Regions from separate parts of the Clostridium algidicarnis genome, predicted to be linked through region 1. Evidence: riboswitches for the same ligand, from Rfam matches in the RefSeq annotation. Region 1 holds a riboswitch; the other holds the start of a gene.
What was found. Region 1 has a riboswitch for thiamine pyrophosphate ahead of thiW (energy coupling factor transporter S component ThiW). Riboswitches for the same ligand answer to the same signal wherever they lie in the genome.
Positions count from the first base shown of each region.

Region 2: it holds a riboswitch for thiamine pyrophosphate, as region 1 does, so the genes downstream of both, tenA (thiaminase II) here and thiW (energy coupling factor transporter S component ThiW) in region 1, are expected to answer to the same signal.

Region 1 covers NZ_JNLN01000001.1:1,789,816-1,793,035, reverse strand. The annotation lists gene namA (NADPH dehydrogenase NamA) at 1-934, opposite strand, end outside; gene thiW (energy coupling factor transporter S component ThiW) at 1,134-1,628, opposite strand; TPP riboswitch at 1,702-1,812, opposite strand; gene BV55_RS0108615 (iron-containing alcohol dehydrogenase family protein) at 1,845-2,942, opposite strand; gene mgtE (magnesium transporter) at 3,119-3,220, opposite strand, start outside.
Region 2 covers NZ_JNLN01000001.1:1,491,416-1,494,635, reverse strand. The annotation lists gene BV55_RS15110 (C40 family peptidase) at 1-1,759, shown strand, start outside; TPP riboswitch at 1,908-2,018, shown strand; gene tenA (thiaminase II) at 2,121-2,780, shown strand; gene BV55_RS0107320 (ABC transporter ATP-binding protein) at 2,884-3,220, shown strand, end outside.

The sequences.
Region 1 (3,220 bases):
TTCTAAGTAGTTCTCTTCCCAAAGCTACCATGTCAGCTCTTTCATTTTGGAGTATTTCTTCAACCATATCAATCTTCTCTATAAGTCCAACTGCAATTGTTGGTATTTTGCAGTTGTTCTTTATCTCTTCTGCAAATTTCACTTGGTATCCAGGGTAAGTTTTTATTCTTGTGTTTACTACAGCCCCTGAACTTACATGAATTATATCTACCTTATCTTTTATAAGATTAACTATTTTTATCATTTCATCTATATCTATTCCGCCCTCTGCATAATCAGATGCTGAAACTCTAAGGCCTATAGGTTTACTTGAAGGCCATACTTCTTTTATTTCATCTAATATTTCATTTAAAAATCTAACTCTGTTTTCAGTACTCCCTCCATACTCATCTTCTCTTTTATTAGCTAATGGTGATAAAAATTCATTTATTAAGTATCCATGTGCTCCGTGAATTTCTATCATATCAAATTCAGCTTTATCTGCTCTAGAAGCAGCATCTTTAAATCCTTTAATTATTTCTTTTATTTCGTCTTTTGATAAGGCTTTTGGTTGTCTATATTTTTCACTAAAGGAAATATCACTAGGTGCTACTATAAAGTCAGCTTTTGCTTCACATTTTCTTCCTGCATGAGCTAGCTGTATAGCCACCTTTGAACCATTATCTTTTACTGACATTGCGATGGTTTTAAGTCCCTCTATATGACTATCATCCCATATGCCAAGGTCATTATCTGATATTCTTCCATTAGGTGCAATTGCTGTGGCTTCTAAAATTATAAGTCCAGCTCCTCCGATAGCTCTTTCTGTATAGTGTACAAAATGAAACATCTTAGCCATACCGTTTTCATCTGCACTATACATACACATAGGTGGTAAGACTATCCTATTTTTAAATTCTATATCCTTTAATTTGTAACTCTCAAAGGTCTTCACTTATATCACCTCTATCTATATATTTTTGAAAACTAATTGTTATTGTAATTTTACTCTAAAACAGTTATAAGGTAAAGTATCTATCTATCTTTCTTGGTACATATTTTAACTTTCTTTAATATTCTCCATATTCTGTCTCATTTTTAAGTATATTTATCCCATAACCACCACCTTTATTTATTAAAATTAGCCCTATATTTCACTTTTGTGAAATCTTTTTGCTTGTCTTACCTAAATCTAAAACCTTTAGCATTGCATAAGCTATACCACTACCACCTATGGTGCTTATTAAAAATGAAACTACGTAAAATAATGCTGCCACATCCTTACCTAATATAAACTTTGCTATAGGAAAAACCATAATCCCCCCTAGTATGCCTGTACCAAATACCTCACCTAAAATAGCCATTTCTTTTTTTGAAGTAATTCTAAATAACAATCCTGCAATCAATGCCCCTATCATACTACCTGGAAATGCCAACAAAGATCCTATGCCTAGAACATTTCTAAGTAGTGATATTGAGAAGGCTATTCCAACAGAATACACAGGACCTAAACTAATAGCTGAAATTATATTTATGGTATGTTGAACTGGAAAACATTTTGAAGCGCCTACTGGAATGTATATAATTTGGCTTCCTAGCACTCCAATTGCTACAAACATAGCTGAAATTGTCATGTTTTTAATTTTCATTTATGTCCCCCTCTTCCCTTTATTAAAATATAATAAAGCACAGACCAGTACGGCCTGTGCTATATATCTTGCAATATTACTATAGTACACTTCCTACGCTGGCATTATCCAGTTCAGGTTTTGGGTCTAAGAATAGTCATTCTTACTCTCAGCCAGTGATTATCTAGCTCCCCTGTGTTATATTATTCTATTAAAAAAACTTACCCTTTTATCTAATCACTTGATTAGACTATTCATATATATGTTATATATTTCATCATAGCCTACCTTTTCTGGATGATTTTTTAACTTAGCTTCATTACTACACATTATTTTTGCATATACCTGTATCTCTTTTTCAGTTATATCTAAGGTAGTATCCATTAATTTAGATATTATGCTACTAAGCTCTTCTATGTCTTTTAAATTTAAAAAACTTAAAACCTTATTTACTCTAGTTTTATCTTTAAAAACATTTAAGTATTCTCCATACAATAAAGCATTTGCTTTTCCATGAGGTACATTTTTAAAATATGTCAGTGGATAGCCCATGCCATGTGGTAATGAAGTACCTGTTTGAGCTATTACCATTCCTCCAAGTGTAGATGCTAGCATAAGATTTTCCCTAGTAGAGTAATCTATATTATTTTCTAATATATCTTTTAAACACCTGCCAAAAAGACGCAATCCCGATTCTGCCATGGTATCCGTAAGTTCGCTTGCATTATTATTTAAATAACCTTCTGCTAGATGCGTAAATGCATCTATGGCAGTGCTTACTGTTACATCACACCCTATATTCATGGTATAAGAAGGATCTAAAAATGCTACATTTGGAAAAACACTTTGACCTAAATTCTTTTTTGTTTGATTATTATGATCAGTAACTATAGCATACTGTGTGACTTCAGATCCAGTGCCTGAGGTTGTGGCAATAGCAATTATAGGTAAACTTTTTAAATCTTTTGTTTCATTTATATTATCCTTATTTATGTTAGGGTTATTTATAAAAATTCCAATAGCTTTAGCAGCATCTAGTGGGGATCCCCCTCCAATACCTATTATAAAATCTACTTTTTCATTTTTACCTATTACTGAAGCCTTTTCAACAGTTTCTAATGAAGGATTCTCTTCTACTTCATCAAATATTATATGTTCTATGTTGTTATATTCTAAAGCTTCTATCATATTATCTAAAGATCCATTAACTTTTGATGAACTTTTACCTGTAATAATATAAGCTTTCTTTCCAAAATCTTTGAGTATATTCTTATTTTTAAGTACTACATCTTTCCCAAAATATATTTTAGTAGGCATAAAATAATTGAATAACATGATTATTCCACCTTTCAAAATTTTATCCGATGGCTACCATCCGTAACACCCCTATCCTCTTCAAGGTGGGGGTTGACGGCTGCTACGCCCCTAGGATAAGTTCTTCTAAGACTTTGATGGATAGATGTATTCCTTATAAGCAAACTCCACCTATGTCTAAGAATCACTTGATCTTTCTAAATTCCAAGAAGCATTGTTGCTGTAGCAAAGTATAATATTAAAACTAAGGCATCGACAATAGTTGTTATAAGCGGACTTGCCATTATAGCTGGATCCAC
Region 2 (3,220 bases), 300 kb from region 1:
TAGTGAAACAGCTTCTTCTAAGGGTGAGGTTATTAATGTAAGTAGTAATTTAAGAATGAGATCTTCTGCTAGTACTTCAGCTTCTGTTGTTGGATATTTAAATAGTGGAAAAAAATTTGATATTAAAGGTAAGACTTCCGATTGGTATCTTATTGAGTTTAATGGCAAAACTGGGTATGTTCATAAAGACTATGTAAAAGAACTTAATGCTGATGCTCCTACAAAGCCGGTAGAACCTAAGCCTTCTGAAAAACCAGTAGAAAGTCCTAGTGAAACAGCTTCTTCTAAGGGTGAGGTTATTAATGTAAGTAGTAATTTAAGAATGAGATCTTCTGCTAGTACTTCAGCTTCTGTTGTTGGATATTTAAATAGTGGAGAAAAATTTGATATTAAAGGTAAGACTTCCGATTGGTATCTTATTGAGTTTAATGGCAAAACTGGGTATGTTCATAAGGATTATGTAAAGGAACTTAATGCTGATGCTCCTACAAAGCCAGTAGAACCTAAGCCTTCTGAAAAACCAGTAGAAAAGCCTAGTGAAACAGCTTCTTCTAAGGGTGAGGTTATTAATGTAAGTAGTAATTTAAGAATGAGATCTTCTGCTAGTACTTCAGCTTCTGTTGTTGGATATTTAAATAGTGGAGAAAAATTTGATATTAAAGGTAAGACTTCCGATTGGTATCTTATTGAGTTTAATGGCAAAACTGGGTATGTTCATAAGGATTATGTAAAGGAACTTAATGCTGATGCTCCTACAAAGCCAGTAGAACCTAAGCCTTCTGAAAAACCAGTAGAAAAGCCTAGTGAAACAGCTTCTTCTAAGGGTGAGGTTATTAATGTAAGCAGTAATTTAAGAATGAGACAAGAACCTAACACTAGTTCAGCTATAGTTTCTTACTTAATAGGTGGACAAAAGTTTAATATAAATAGTAAATCCGGCGACTGGTACTTTATTGAATGTGATAATAAGGTTGGTTATATTCATAAGGACTATGCTAAGGTTTTAGGAAGTGAAGTTCCAGATGTTACTCCTACAAAACCCACAACACCAGCAATTCCTGGTGAAAAGTTAGAAAACCTAGGTATGGGTATGATTTATAATGTTAGTACTAATTTAAGACTGAGAAGTAAGCCAAGCACCTCAGATGATAGTCAAGTTCTAGCTTATATATTACCAGGAGAAACTTGTAATATTATAGGTACTGCAGGAGAATGGTACAAAGTCACATATGCCGGTAAAACTGGTTATGTAAATAAAGATTATGTGAAAAAAGTAAATAGTACTGAAGTAAAAGATCCTGCTGGCCATGCAAATGTCTATAACATTGCCCTTAACGCAATGAAAGCTCAAATTGGAAGTCCTTATGTGTGGGGAGGCTCTGGTGAATTTTTAACAACAGCTTCACTAAATTCACTAATACTAAGATTTCCAGATGATGCTAGGAGAGGCAAATACGATATACCAGGTAAATACATAGATGCTGGTTATAGAGCATTTGACTGTTCTGGACTTATGCAATGGGGATTTAGACAAGCAGGTGTAAGTATAGGTAGAACCACTTGGGACCAAGTAACTAATGGAGTAGAAGTATCCAAAGCCAACGTAAAGCCCGGAGATATGCTATTCTTTAGCAACCTTAATCATGTAGGCATGTACATAGGCGACGGAAAATGGATAGAGTCACCAAACACAAGAAACTTTATTAGAATCGCAGACGTGCCTTGGTACAAAATTGGTAGAATAAGAAGAGTAATCTAATTGTGAAAATATGGGTGCACCTCTGGGGTGCATCCAAAAAGTGGATGCACCCCAGAGGTGCACCCATTAAATGGTAATGCGTCTTGATTAAAATTTGACTATATACAATCTCTATAGTATTATTACATTGTAAAATAGAATATAATTTATAATAGTCCAAGGGGGCCGGTGTTGCTGGCTGAGATTAAGAACTTGATTCTTAGACCTTTCTAACCTGATCTGGTTAATGCCAGCGTAGGGAGAGGCTTTGTATTTACTTAAAGTATTTGCTGTTACTTAGCAATATTTAGAAATATCAGTGCCGATCTCTTAGAGGTTGGCACTTTTTTGTTTCTAAAATATGCACTTAGGAGGAGATAAAATGAGATTTACAGAAAATCTTTATGAAAACGTTGAGGAAATTTGGACATCCTATTATAGCCACCCTTTTATAAAAGGTATAGGTGATGGAACCTTAGATTTAGATAAATTCAAATTTTATATGATTCAAGATTATCTTTACCTTTTAGATTATGCAAAGATTTACGCTTTAGGTGTAGTTAAGGCAGATACTGAAGAGGTAATGCAAGGATTCTCTAGCATGGTAGATAATATATTAAATGGAGAGATGAGCATACACAGGTCTTATATGAAAAGACTTGGCATAACAAAAGAAGAAATTAGAAACACAAAGCAGTCCTTAACTAATCTTTCCTACACTCATTACATGCTATCAGTTTCACACGTAGGAAGTTTAGCCGAGCTTTCCACCTCTCTTTTATCTTGTATGTGGAGTTATCTTGAAATAGGTAAACACTTAAGCAAAATTCCTGGAGCCACAGAAAATGAATTTTACGGTGAATGGGTAAGAGGCTATATTTCAAAAGAATACGAAGAAGCTACTCAGTGGATTATAGATTTAGTGGACAGCCTCTCAAAAGATATGAACGCTAAAGACCTAAATAAATTAACTGAAATATTCATAACCACAAGTAAGTATGAATATATGTTTTGGGACATGTCATACAACAAAGAATCCTAACCCAATAAATGGATGCACCTCTGAGGTGCAGGTAAAAACTGGCTGCACCTCAGAGGTGGAGGTAAGAGGTGGAGGTAATAAATGTAAGGAGATGTAGTTTTATATGCTTGATTTTTGTAACGTAAGCTTTAAGTACGAAAACCAATCTGATCTTATTATTGAAGATTTAAGTTTTAAGATAAATAGTGGTGATTTTGTTAGCATTGTTGGTGCTAGTGGCTGTGGAAAAAGCACTATCTTTAGATTAATCTCTAAATTAGAAAAACCTCTAAAGGGCAGTGTTTTTATTAATGGAGAAAATATTAATACTATGGATGGTTACATTGGTTACATGCCTCAAAAGGACTCTTTACTTCCTTGGAGGACTATCTTAGAAAATGCTGCTTTGCCTTTAGAAATAAACAAACAGAATAAAGGTAAGGCTGAGGAATATTTAAATA